Regions from separate parts of the Marinomonas mediterranea MMB-1 genome, predicted to be linked through region 3. Evidence: predicted binding sites of a transcription regulator. Region 3 holds the regulator's gene; each other region holds the start of a gene.
What was found. The regulator FNR, encoded in region 3, switches genes on or off when oxygen is low (the NO sensors DNR and NnrR bind a similar motif). The targets are predictions, from matches to a motif close to TTGATNTANATCAA.
Positions count from the first base shown of each region.

Region 1: the regulator FNR is predicted to act here: its motif matches at 2,046-2,059, upstream of MARME_RS07215 (YdcH family protein).
Region 2: the regulator FNR is predicted to act here: its motif matches at 1,645-1,658, upstream of MARME_RS05520 (OmpW family outer membrane protein).
Region 4: the regulator FNR is predicted to act here: its motif matches at 1,554-1,567, upstream of rutA (pyrimidine utilization protein A).

Region 1 covers NC_015276.1:1,603,470-1,607,021, reverse strand. Annotated here, with positions in the region: gene MARME_RS07225 (DUF748 domain-containing protein) at 1-870, shown strand, start outside; gene MARME_RS07220 (hypothetical protein) at 1,055-1,747, opposite strand; gene MARME_RS07215 (YdcH family protein) at 2,166-2,432, shown strand; gene fecE (Fe(3+) dicitrate ABC transporter ATP-binding protein FecE) at 2,566-3,342, opposite strand; gene fecD (Fe(3+) dicitrate ABC transporter permease subunit FecD) at 3,346-3,552, opposite strand, start outside.
Region 2 covers NC_015276.1:1,221,815-1,225,366, forward strand. Annotated here, with positions in the region: gene katG (catalase/peroxidase HPI) at 1-863, shown strand, start outside; gene MARME_RS05520 (OmpW family outer membrane protein) at 952-1,581, opposite strand; gene MARME_RS05525 (transglycosylase domain-containing protein) at 1,905-3,552, shown strand, end outside.
Region 3 covers NC_015276.1:2,376,979-2,380,530, forward strand. Annotated here, with positions in the region: gene MARME_RS10880 (YfaZ family outer membrane protein) at 1-483, shown strand, start outside; gene MARME_RS10885 (adenine phosphoribosyltransferase) at 631-1,173, opposite strand; gene fnr (fumarate/nitrate reduction transcriptional regulator Fnr) at 1,201-1,968, opposite strand; gene hemN (oxygen-independent coproporphyrinogen III oxidase) at 1,985-3,355, opposite strand.
Region 4 covers NC_015276.1:1,529,433-1,532,984, forward strand. Annotated here, with positions in the region: gene sohB (protease SohB) at 1-508, shown strand, start outside; gene rutR (HTH-type transcriptional regulator RutR) at 613-1,305, opposite strand; gene rutA (pyrimidine utilization protein A) at 1,727-2,812, shown strand; gene rutB (pyrimidine utilization protein B) at 2,816-3,552, shown strand, end outside.

The DNA.
Region 1 (3,552 bases), 770 kb from region 3:
GTTCTCCTTAAAGCGAGGAATGGCAAATATTCAACCATTGACTTGAATGCCGATATTCAACCCTTCGCAAACAAACTGACGATGCAGTCCAAACTGGCAATTAGGGAAACAGAACTCCCACCCTACTCGCCCTATATTGCACAGGCTTTAGGTTACCGGATTGATTCAGGGCAAATGGACATGGATCTGGACTTAAATGCAGACAAAGGACAATTAGAAGGTAATACGCACTTAGTCTTCCGAGAATTTGATCTTGGTGGCCGCCAAGAAAGCAGCAAGGTCGTACAAACGGGTGCGATGCCTCTGAATATCGCCGTCGGTGTGCTAAAAGATGGACAAGGTAACATAGAGCTTGATATCCCTCTTGAAGGTGACGTTGATAATCCTGAGTTCAAATGGACGGGATTCTTAATGCTACCGATTAAACAAGCACTCTATAAAGCGTCTGCAAGCTACCTAATGCAAACGTTCGTTCCTTATGCAAATGTCATCAGTATCGCTCAAATCGCCGGAGAGCAGATTCTTAAAATTCGGGTCGAACCGCTAGAGTTCTCATTCCAGCAAGGGCAAATCCTGCCTGAACAACATAGCTACCTTGATCAGTTAAATGCCTTGATGACAGACAAGCCCGACAGTCAGGTAAAAGCATGCGGAATCGCCGTGCTGGGAGATTTAGGTGAAAGTGACGAACTCACCATTGCCGAACCAGAGCAACAAAACACCTATTTAAACGGCTTAGCAAATGAGAGAGCTAACGCCCTCAAAGACTATTTAGTAGGTAAGGGAATAGCTTCTAACCGTATTTTCGTATGTGCACCTCAAATCGATCGAGATGACGACGCTAAACCGAGGGTTGCGCTGAAGTTTTAATAAAAGACCCCTTAATTCAAACAAGTGCATTCAGAAAAGTTAATTCAGACCAAAGCATCTTGTCTCGACACAACAAAAAAACGCCTTATTCTTTAGCACTAGTCGCAAAGAATAAGGCGTTTTTTGGACCTGATTTTATATCTAGCAAAGCTCAAACAGCATTAAGAACATTCTTAATCTAAAGCTAACTGCTTAATAGCTCACTTAACAAGTCTGATGTCGATGAACTGCTACTCGTTCCGCCACTGGCAACGCTTTGGTACGCTTCGATACCTGGTGGAGGCGGTGGTGGAGGCGTACTTCCAGTTGAGGCTGGATCGTCACCATTGGCGATACTGGTTACCAACTCTTCGACTTCAACGCCCATGCTTTCAGCCATGGCGACAACAGAATCTGGCGCATTTTCAACCAGCTCATCAATGTCGTACTCACCACTTTCAACCGCTTCCAAGATCGACTCGCGATAGTCTTCTGCTTCTTCCATATCTTCAGACGAAAGCATAGACAAAGCACCACTTCCTGGAGGCGGTGGCGGTTGACTGCCCGAGGCGATCTCACTCGCCAGCTCTTCTAAATCAATGTCATTCTCTTCCGCATAGGCAATCAGCTCATCCGATGCCGAAGAAACAAGCTCCTCCGCATCAAAAGAGCCGTCCTCAACAGATTCTAAGACACTGTCGCGAAACGCGGCGGCCGCCTCTTTTTCGTCATCACTCATGCTCGACATTTTAGACATCAATGCACCGAGACTACTCACCTCAACGCTTGAGTTACTTAAATACGAACTTGATAATGAGTTTGAGCTGCTTGAACTCGCACTGGAAGCTTGCGTAAGCGCACTCAAACTAAAATTAGTGCTGGTACTGCTTATTTCCATTTTGGTTCTCCTAAAACACGTGGAATACCCATTCATTCCACACTTATTTTTTAGCAAACCTCATGCAAATAAAACGAAGCAATGCGTCACTCGTTGGTAAAATCTTCGTCAGCAAATTTAGCGAACTTTTCTCGTTAACACTAAGTTTTACAAAGATTGAGTAAAGATCCTACGTACCCAATATTTGATGATTTTTAGGGTGACAAAAAGCGGAAAATCATGAGCGCCGACAGGCAACCTCTGTCCGCTTAATAAAACCGACATAAAAGTTAAATATTTCCTCTTTTTTCATTAGAAACTGACTTAAATCAATCTATACTTATCGAGGTAGTCCTATTCTAAAAGATATCTTAAGTGAAAATTCCTACCAAGTAGGAAGAAAACTAATCGGAAAAACACAGCGTCCAAGGAGAACGGCATGCCGATAGAAAGTCACTCTTTAGCCAAAGAGCTTCCCGAATACAAAGAGGAGATACACCTACTTAAAACGTCTGATAATCATTTTAAAAAGCTGTTTGATGAGTATCACTACCTTGATCGTGAAATCGAGCAAATTGAAAAGGAGATTGTACTCGCCAGCACAATGGAAGAAGAAGAGTTCAAAAAACGTCGACTTTTGTTGAAAGATACACTGTTTCACTACCTACAAAAGTCTCAAAATCAACGCCTAGCAGAAAGCGCCTAGGGCAAATACGTAAATAGATTGCTGTGGTCTAAATTCTAACCACCCTATTCTAAAGAAGCCCCTGCAATGCTGTATCGCAGGGTGCCAGTTCTACCTCAAGCCAACACTTATTCAACCCACATCAACAGACCTTCTAAACTCGATCTTCAACAATGCACATCGGCGTATTGGCAATAGGATCAAGGTGAACCTGTGCTTGAACTTGAAATACTCGCTTTAGCATATCCTCGGTAATCACCTCACTCGGAGCGCCTTGATACAAAAGCGCTCCAGCTTTCATAATAACGAGGTGGTCACAATACCGAGCAGCTTGGTTGATATCATGCAGAACCGTAACAACAGTTTTACCTTGCTTATTTAATTCCTGCAAAATGGCCATTAATTCAACTTGATGATTGATATCCATATAAGTAGTGGGTTCATCAAGCAAAACATAAGGCGTGTCTTGTGCGAGCACCATTGCCAACCACACACGCTGACGCTGGCCGCCAGACAAATCCGAGACATATCTATCTTTTAACTCAAATACGCCAACCTGCTTCATAACATCATTCACAATATCCGCGTCTTTACGCTGAAGCTTGCCCCAAAAACCAGTATAAGGACTTCGTCCATACGAGACTAATTCCCTTACGAGAATCGCTTCAGGAATAGGCTGAGTTTGAGGAAGCAGTGCGATTTGAGTGGCGAGATACTTAGGAGAAAGTGACGCGATATCTTGCCTATTCCAATTGACTGAGCCATGAGTCGGTGTGATGATTCGAGAAATGGATTTCAACAAGGTCGACTTACCACAGCCATTCGGCCCAAGCAGCGCCGTAATTTTACCATCCGGTATGGTTAACGTGACATCCTCTATAACGCGATGGCCTTTGTAGCCCAATTGAACATTTTGAAAATGAATCGACATGACTTATCTCATTTTAACCAATAACCAAAGAAAGTAAGGCCCGCCCAGTATGGCCGTCACAATACCCGCGGGCAGCTCAATCGGTGGATCAATAGTACGCGCAACCAAATCCGCTAATAAGAGAATATTTGCACCCACTAACATGGCCGCAGGCAATAAATACTGATGCCGCCCACCCACTAAAAACCGAGCTAAATGAGGGGAAACAAG
Region 2 (3,552 bases), 1.2 Mb from region 3:
AAGACATCGAGACGTTGAAAGCGCAGATTGTCGATTCAGGTTTGACGATAGCCGAATGTGTGTCAGTGGCTTGGGCATCCGCGTCTACGTTTAGAGGTTCTGACCTACGTGGTGGGGCAAATGGTGCTCGTATTCGCTTGGCACCACAGAAAGACTGGGATGTTAATCAACCCAAACAATTGAGCAAGGTACTTAATGCGTTAGAAAGCATTCAAGAGCAATTCAACGCGGCCCAATCAGGAGGTAAAGCCGTTTCTTTAGCGGATGTGATTGTGCTTGCCGGTAGCGTGGCGATAGAAAATGCTGCAAAAGCCGCTGGAACCACATTGACGGTACCTTTCACGCCAGGTCGGATGGATGCAACGCAGACGCAGACAGACGTTGAATCATTCAACGTGTTAGAACCTGTTGCAGACGGCTTTAGAAATTACCTGAAGCAGAGTTACTCTGTGGCGACAGAAGCCTTATTGATCGATAAAGCGCAACTGTTGACTCTTTCAGCGCCTGAAATGACGGTCTTGGTAGGCGGATTGCGAGTACTGGATACCAATGCAGACGGTTCCAAGCATGGTGTTTTAACGAATCAACCGGGTGTGTTGTCTAATGATTTCTTTGTAAATCTTGTCGATATGAGCACAACGTGGATTCCAACGTCAAAAGAGGCCGAGATATTTGAAGGTCGTGATCGAAGTACAGGAAAAATACGCTGGACAGGCACTCGCGCCGATCTAGTGTTCGGTTCAAACTCACAATTGCGAGCGTTAGCGGAAGTGTATGCGACTAACGAAGGAAACGAGCGATTCGTGCACGATTTTGTGAAAGCGTGGGTGAAAGTGATGAACCTTGATCGCTTCGATCTCTAAGCAAGTAATAACAAACAGCTCGCAAGTGTAGGTCACTTGCGAGCTGTTTTTCTTTATTAAAGAGGTTTTTTTCTAAATAAGTAGGATCTTAAAACGTATAACCCGCTGAAATCATGGCAACAATAGGGTCGATTTCAGTATCGAAGTTTCCAACGCCTTTTACTTTTACCGTGGTATCTATGTCAATGTACCAAATAGACGCGTTGGCAAACCATTTGTCATTGATACTCACGTCAATACCCGCTTGTGCTGCCAGTCCAAACGAATCATCTAACTCTACGTCACTGCCTTTTATTTTTCCGTAGCTTTTTTCGTCGAAGAAGACGGTGTAGTTTAAGCCTGCTCCGAGGTACGGGCGGATTTCGCTATCGGCTTGTCCAAAATAGTATTGCGCCATGAAGGACGGTGGAAGGTGAGAAACTTCGGCTATTTTTCCCAGCCCGTTTGTTTTTACTTCATGCGTAAATGGGGTGGCTGCGAGTACTTCAAAGCCAATATTGTCAGTAAACATATAAGACAACGTAGCGGCAATTTGCGTATTGTCATCGATTTCAAGCTCGCCGCTGCCAGCCACATCGTCGCTGCTTTCTTGAGGGATGACCGTGCCTAAACCGCCTCGAACGAGCCAAGATCCAGCCTCGTGAGCCAGTACACCTGTAGAGGCTAATGTGGCGCTGGTTAATAGAGAAGCAAGTGCTACCGTTTTCGTTAAATTCATGATGTGCTCCTTTGATGCAACGTAGTAAGTGTTGTCAAAGTACGCCTTCTGGGAATTAATTTATTAACCTAGATCAATAAATTACCGGCCCATAACGGCGGTTAGGTCGATGACTGCATTAAGTCATATTGTTGATTAACTGCTGAAACTTTCCTTATTTTCAAAAAAATTAGTTTTTACTTTTAACTCGCGCTTATTGGTGTGTATTGGGGCTTGCCTGACTCTTGTGTCACTCATGTGCCTCTCATATGCGATAGCAATCAAATGACGCTTGTGTCTGCTTGGATTGATTCAATTTCGTTGCATCTCTATACTGCGTTGCCATGACAAAACGAAATACCCCTGCACGTTCAAATAGCCGCTCCGCTAAGCCTCGTAAAACGACACGAAAGCGCCCACCTGCAAGAAAGAAAAAGCCGACTAAGCCATCATGGTTGAAGCGAGCGTTTGCTTTTTGGTTTAAGTGGCTATTGCTTTTAGGTTGTATTGCCTTGCTACCTTTTATGGGGTGGCTTTGGGTTTTAGATCAGGAAGTAACGAATCGATTTGAAGGGCAAAAATGGCAAGTGCCTTCTGAGGTTTACAGCGCGCCGGTGGTCTTGAAATCTGGCTCTCGATGGACCAAAAAAGAGCTAGAAGACTTGCTAAATGATGCCGGCTATCGGTTTGGCAAGAACAGCCAAGAAGTCGGTTGGGCAGCAAGAAGCCGAACTAAAGTCAGCGCTAACTTGCGCCCCTACACGAATGCCGATGGTCAGCATAAAGGCCAGCGTCTTATTTTTTCTTTCCCGAATGGCGTGCTGAAAATACAGAGTTTGACAGGAGCTCCTGTTAAAACGGCCTATTTAGAACCTCAAGTGATCGGCTATCTCTATGGTGGTAGTTCTGAACAGCGAGAGATTTTAACCTATGAGCAGATTCCATCTACTCTCATTGAAATATTAACTGCGACGGAAGATAGAAACTTCTTTAGCCATCATGGAATCAGTTTGATGGGGATCGCTCGTGCGGCGTGGGTGAACGTAAGTCATGGAAGTCGGGTTCAAGGTGGTTCTACTTTAACTCAGCAATTGGTTAAGAATATGTTCCTCACATCGGAACGTACGTACACCCGTAAAATTACCGAAGTCTTCATGAGTCTTTTGTTGGAGTACCATTATAGTAAGCAAGAAATCCTCACCGCTTATATGAACGAGGTATACCTTGCTCAACTTGGGAGTAGAGAGTTACGAGGCTTCGCAGCAGCCAGTCGCTATTTTTTCGGGCGCCCGTTAAAAGAACTTAACATCAGTGAATATGCTTTACTGGTTGGTATGGTAAAAGGCCCCTCTCTTTATAACCCTAAGCGCAACACAGAGAGGGCGAAAGAGCGGCGTAACGTTGTTATTAATTTGTTGGTTGAGCAGCAAAAGCTTGAGGTTGCAGACGCGCGAATACTGAAGAGAGAACCGATTCGCTTGAGTCAAACCAATAAACAACGTTCTATGTTTGGCGACTATCTGGATGTTGTTCAAATGCAGCTTGAACGTGATTTTGACCGTTCAGTATTAGCGACCGAGAATTTAAAAATTTACACCGGCATTGATGTACGTGCACAACGAGCGGCGACGAGCGCATTGCGGGAGAGTGCGAAACGTATTTCTAAGAGAGATAACGCATTGAAGCAACTCCAAGGCGCGATGGTCGTTACGGATCGCGAGACAGGCTACGTAAAAGCGATTGTCGGATCCACTCAACGCGTGTATACCGGGTTTAACAGAGCGCTTGGTGCTGTTCGGCCAATCGGCTCTTTAGTGAAACCCCCAATTTATTTGAGTGCATTAGCGAGCGGGCGTTTTACTTGGTGGAGTAGAGTGGAAGACAAGCGGCAATCCATTAATTTGGGCGGCAATGTATGGCGTCCTGAAAACTATGACCGTAAAGAGCACGGTGAAGTGCCTCTTTATATGGCACTGGCTAAATCGTATAACC
Region 3 (3,552 bases):
TTATCAAATGAATCAGTTAAAGTAGACGTAAGTCTTAGTCAGCAGACTTACTTTTTGGATGTTGGCGGTATGTACCATACTGACGATGGATCATACGGTTACGTTGGTGCTCATATTGAAGACATTGAGACAAGTAAAGATTATCCGCTTCAAATTGGTTTAGGTGTACGTTTTATTGCCGTTGATGCCGATGCAGGTGGAGATGATACGGGTGTTGCAGTCGGTCTAGGTGGCTTTTATCGCTACACTTTTCCAAAGGCAAACCGTTTTAGCCTATACGGCTCATTGTATTACTCACCAGAAGTACTTTCTTTTGAGAATGTTGAAAACCTATGGCAAGGCGAAGTGCGTGGTGAATACAAAACATTGAAAAATGCTCGTGTTTTCCTTCGTTACGGACAAACCAGTGTCGAATTTGATAATCGAAATGATGCCGTTGATATGAACCAAGGTATTGGTCTAGGTGTTGTGGCAGACTTTTAATTCAGCGGAAGCTCAATAGGCTTGCAGCTTAACGTGGCGTCAGTTTAAAGGTCGCTGTAATGTAAGTGCGCTGTTTGGCTAAAGAAATAAAAAAGGTGGTCTAAAAAGACCACCTTTTTTATTTGTACTGTATTTTACGAGGTGTTTTTAATCACCTTCGTAAGCGCATAACGCAAATACAGGTGTTTCTGACGCTTGTATTTTTTGACTACCACCCAAATCAGGCAAATCGATGATTGCTGCGACTTCCTTTATATTTGCGCCTTGCTGTTTAAGCAAAGACATAGCAGCGAAAAGCGTTCCACCCGTTGCGATTAGGTCATCAAACAACAAAACTTGTGCACCTTCGTGAACACTGCCTTCTTGTATCTCAAGCTCGGCTTCACCGTACTCTAAAGCATACGATTGTGAGATAGTCTTGCCTGGTAGCTTACCTTTTTTTCGCACTAGTATAAGCGGCTTGCGAAGTTCATACGCCAACACTGAGGCAATCAAAAAACCACGAGCATCGATACAAGCAATATGGCTAATATCACTATCGATATATCGGTGTACGTATGCGTCTACCACCATGCGCATCCCTTTAGGGTCGCTAAAAATAGGGGTAATGTCTCGGAAGCTGATACCTGGTTTTGGCCAGTCTTCAACCGTGCGAATTAGAGATTTTACATAGAAATCATCGTAAAGCATAAATAGAGGTGCCTTAGCATTTTACTTTTATTCAAACTTTAAAATACTATCACAATCTTCGTTCTTACCAACAAGTTTTTGCATCTCATCGATATCGATTAAGGTAATTTCTTTTCCCTCTACTTGGATTAGCTCATTTTTCTGAAAGCGGGTCATAACACGACTTACCGTTTCGACAGCTAGGCCGAGATAATTACCAATTTCTCCGCGTGACATCGAAAGTCTAAATGCAGTTGCAGAATAGCCTCGGCGCTTAAAGCGATCGGATAAATTAATTAAAAAAGAAGCGACTTTTTCATCTGCACTTTTTTTACCTAGCAATACCATCATATCTTGATCGTTACAGATTTTGCGGCTCATAATCTTGAATAGCTGTCGCTTTAGTGATGGGATTTGCTCTGAGAGTGCTTCTAGATGAGAAAAGGGGATCTCACACACAGTTGTCGTTTCAAGCGCTTTCGCTGACACAGGGTAGATGTCATTATTAATACCACTAAGTCCCAAAAGCTCACTCGGGCAATAAAAGCCTGTGATTTGCTCTTCGCCATTTCCTGTTAGATTAAAGGTTTTTAAGGTCCCGGTTCTGACAGCAAATACTGAGTCAAACTTTTCCCCTTGGCGAAATAGTAGTTCACCTTTCTTCAAGGGGCGCTTGCGCTCAATAATTTGATCAAGTCGGTTAACGTCTTCATCGACCAACGCAATGGGCAAGCATAGCGCAGCAAGACTGCAATTCTGACATTGAGAAGTAAGCTTGCTGTTAAATCTGTTTTGCTGAGTGTGTGTGTACGCCATGGAACGCTCCCTGATCTCAAATGATTTTTGAAAATGTAGTTTGTTTGTTTAGGTACTGGTCAAAAAGCATGCATACTCGTCGTACCAGTAATCGACCAACAGCGGTTACCGTTATTATTATATGGTCGGTCTCTCGATCAATTCTTACAATGCCGTCTTTCTTAAGCTGTTCAAGGCCCTCAATTTCTTTGGTAAAGTAGTGCATAAAATTAAGGCGGTATTTTGTGCTTATTTCTCTCGAATCTAAACAAAAGTCACACATTAACTTCATAATAACATCATGACGAATCATATCATCACGCGTGCTGATGTAACCCTTCATTATAGCAAGTTGACCATTCTCAACGCTATTTTGATACAGTGCAAGATCAGAGTGATTTTGTACGTAAGTTCCATCTATTTTGCTAATTGCTGACACGCCGAAGGCAATTAGATCAGTATTTGCATTGGTCGTATATCCTTGAAAATTTCTTTGTAATTCGTGATTGTCTTGGGCAACGGCTAATGGATCGTCTGGCTTTGCGAAGTGATCCATGCCTATATAGCGATATCCCGCTCTCATTAGCGCATTGATCGACTCTTTTAGTATAGACATTTTTTCGTCAGCTGAAGGTAAGTCTTCATCGTTTATACGACGTTGGGCAGCAAAGCGACTTGGGAGATGAGCATAATTAAATACGGAAATCCTTTCAGGATTTAATTCAATGACGCTGTCAATAGTCTGCATAAATGAGGTGGTCGTCTGATGAGGAAGCCCATAGATTAAATCGAAGTTAACGGACTTAAATCCCGCTGTTCTCACGTCATCGAGCACTTTTGCGACAAGCTCTCGACTTTGTTCTCTATGGATTGCTTTTTGCACGACAGGATCGAAATCCTGTATGCCAAGACTAACTCGGTTAAACCCGAACTCTTTTAGAAGCACAAGTTGAGCGTTATCGACTTCTCTAGGATCAATTTCAATACTAAAGTCCTGGCTATCATCTTTTACCAAGTTGAAATTTTCTTCAACATGCTTAAAAAGAGTGCGCATATTATCGACAGATAGAAAAGTAGGGGTTCCACCTCCCAAATGCAGCTGAGTTACTTTTCTGTCTCGATCTAGCATGAGTGCGCGCAAACGCATTTCTTCTGCAAGCAACTCAACATATTCTGCACCTTTGTCGTATTTTTTAGTCACTACTTTATTGCAAGCGCAGTAGTAACAAAGATGAGCGCAGAACGGAATATGAAAGTACAAACTAATAGGTAAGTTTGATCCTTCCATCATTCTGCCAATCAATTCCATCTTGCTTACATCACCCGTAAATTGAGGTGCGGTCGGATAGGATGTGTATCTCGGACCGGAAATATTATATTTTTGGATTAGATTAGAATCCCAAAGCATTTGTATGTCCTATTAAATTTTCTAATACTTAGTTTACTCTTTCCTAAAAGTGGTTTTCTGATCTGAGTCAATAAACTGATTTCCGTATTGGAAACTGCAGTTTGGTTATTCGGATTTTGGAAGGTGGTCAGATTTGAGAGGGGTGAAGGAATGTTCTAGTCGTCAGTGAGCTTGGCTTCTTGTGGCAGGTGTTTGGG
Region 4 (3,552 bases), 850 kb from region 3:
GATGGCCTGTGTCGCTGATAAAATCATCGCTGCCCCGTTTGCGATTTTGGGCTCCATTGGCGTTGTCGCGCAAATCCCAAATATCCATCGTTTACTTGATAAAAACAACATCGATGTCGAACTGCACACAGCAGGTAAATTTAAACGTACATTGACGGTTATTGGTGAAAACACCGACGAAGGGCGTGAAAAATTCAAACAAGATTTGGAAGATACTCATGTGTTGTTTAAAGATTTTGTCGCGTCTCAGCGTGCTGTCTTGGACATTGAATCAGTTGCGACGGGCGAGACTTGGTACGGTAGCCAAGCGGTTGAAAACAAGTTAATCGACGAAGTGAAAACCAGTGACACCTACATTGTTGATCAGTATGACAATGCTAATGTATTCAAAGTAGAGTACAGCGAGCCAAAGTCGGTTGCAGAACGATTAGGGCTTTCTGTATTAAGTGCGGTAGAAGTAAAAGCAACGGGTTGGATTTCCCGTGTATTAAACAGCCGTGGCTTTTAACGCTGTTTTATTGCATTTCAACTAATCTTCCTTAAGTCCCTCGTTATTTAAGTTAAACGGCGATTTATCCTTTTGATTATAAATCGGCGTTTAACTTTGGTCATTTATTCACGATCCGTTATTTCTATTCCTTTCAAAATCAGCTGATATAAGGTTGCGAGTGTCTCGTTAAAAAACGCCTTATTGTTTAGATTTCTCCCTGTTATGGCTTCTATCTGCACTGCAAAGTCAGCGTAGTGCTGAGTGGTGGCCCAAATTGTAAATAACAGGTGATAGGGGTCTACTTTCTGCATTTTTCCCGCTTTGATCCAAGCGTGAATGACAGCGGCTTTCGCTTCAACTAGATCATGCAATGGTTTTTTTAATTCTGAGGAGAGCAGAGGTGCGCCATGAACGACTTCCATGCAAAAAAGGCGAGATTCTTCGGGGTTATCGCGAGACATTTCAAGTTTGACTTTGATATATCCTGAAATAGCTTCTATTGGATCTTGGTCTTCAGAAAAGCCTTCTAATGGCGTCACCCACACATCCAATACGTGTTTAATAACTTCAATATAAAGCTGCTCTTTACTGTTAAAGTGGTAGAGCAAATTACTTTTGGATACATCGGCAAGTTCTGCTACTTGATCAATACTGGTGCCACCCAATCCGCTGCGTGAAAAGAGCTCCAACGCCGCTTCCATAATTTTATTCTGCTTGTCTTGCTTCGCTGCAGATCGTCTTCTTTGTGTGCTTGCGCTATACGTGCGTGGCGATTTCTCTTTTTCTGTGTCGGGTGTGACGTTATCTGATGACATACTGCTTACTTCAATGGTTATAAAGCGTCCTAAACAGAGAAGGTTGTTTCTTTTTTCATTTCTCTATTCAGAAAAAGGCTTCTTTCATTGTAAAAGGTACACGTACTTTTATCCATAATTCCACTTTTATTTAGGGAAGGTGTGAACACTGCTCTTTGTGCCTAAAGCCTTTTGACGCACATTCTTTTTAAACCTGCCGTTTGCGCAAAATCGTACCTGCACAAAATTCGAGCAATAATCCTGACTTATTGATCCAGATTAGACCATTTGGTCTAAATTAGAAAATTTTAATTAGTTAACTTATTGAAAATAAAGGTTAATTTTTTTTGGCATGCATGATGCTAAGACAGAGGTATCTATGAGTAAAAGCAATTGAATAAAAGCAGTTAAATAAAAAGACAGCAAGATAAGAGAGGCGATTATGGACGTAGGTGTATTTATTCCGATTGGTAACAATGGCTGGTTGATTTCTAAAACATCACCGCAGTACAAACCGAGCTTCGATCTAAATAAAGAGATCGTCGTAAAAGCGGAGGAGTACGGCATGGATTTCGCACTGTCCATGATTAAGCTCCGAGGTTTTGGAGGTGAGACCGAGTTTTGGGATTACAACCTAGAATCCTTCACACTGATGGCGGGTCTTGCTGCGGTAACAAGTAAAATTCAACTCTATGCGACGGCAGCAACCTTGGTCTTACCACCGGCTATTATGGCGCGAATGGCGACCACGATCGACTCAATCTCAAATGGCCGCTTTGGTGTTAACTTAGTGACGGGTTGGCAGCGCCCTGAATATTCTCAGATGGGAATGTGGCCGGGTGACGAGTACTTCGCAAGCCGTTATGACTATCTAGACGAATACATCAAAGTCGTGAAAGAACTTTGGGCGACAGGAAAGAGCGATTTTAAAGGCGAGTTCTTTCAAATGGACGACTGCCGCATGCTCCCCAAACCTTCTCGTGAAATTCCAATTATATGTGCAGGGCAAAGTGCGTCTGGTATGGCGTTTACGGCGAAGCACGGCAACTATAACTTCTGTTTCGGTAAAGGGGTAAACACGCCAACCGCGTTTGCGCCAACGGCAGCGCGTTTGCAAGAAGCCGCTGAGAAAGCGGAACGAGAAGTGGATTCCGCCGTGCTGATGATGGTTATTGCAGACGAAACAGACGAGAAAGCAATGGCAAAGTGGGAGCTGTATAAAGAAGGGCAGGACTTTGGTGCGACCGACTGGATGACACAACAGGGCGCAGCCGACAAAAAATCTGGTAAAGATACCAACGTTCGTGACATGACGGACCCAACATCGGTTGTGAACTTCAATATGGGAACTTTAGTGGGGTCTTACGAAAAAGTAGCAGCAATGCTCGATGAAATCGCAACGGTACCGGGATGCGGCGGTGTGTTATTAACGTTTGACGACTTTATTCAAGGTATGGACGACTACGGTAAGAAGATCCAGCCACTTATGAAATCTCGCCAACATATTAATCATTCTGCGGCGGTTTAGAGTATGAGTACGAGCACGAGTGAAACAGTCAGTGAATTCACTGTGGCGGGTTACTGTGATGGCAGCAAGCCTAATGAAATCGTCTTACCCGCTAAGCCTGAACCGTTAGCCATCGATCTCTCTGAAACGGCGATTATCGTTGTCGATATGCAAAATGCCTACGCGACAAAAAACGGCTATTTAGACAAAGCGGGCTTCGATATCTCAAGTACGGGGCCGGTCATTGAGCAAACCGCCAAGGTTTTGAATGTCGCAAGGAAGGCCAATATGCCCGTTGTGTATTTTCAAAACGGTTGGGACCCTCAATATACCGAAGCGGGTGGGCCGGGGTCACCGAATTGGTATAAATCCAACGCACTCAAGACCATGCGCAAGCAACCTGAACTCATGGGAACGCTATTAGCAAAAGGGACATGGGATTACGAGCTGGTTGATGAACTGGCTCCGCAAGCTGGCGATATTGTCATTCCTAAAACGCGCTATAGCGGTTTTTACAACACAAACCTAGACAGCATGTTACGAAGTCGAGGGATTAAAAACCTCGTATTCACCGGCATAGCAACCAATGTTTGTGTCGAATCCACGTTGCGAGATGGCTTCTTTTTGGAGTACTTCGGCATCGTATTGGCTGACGCGACTCATCAGGCGGGATCGGATGCCATTCAAGCCGCGTCGCTTTACAACATTGAAACCTTTTTTGGCTGGGTGTCCGACGTTGATACTTTCTGCGAAAAGGTGGA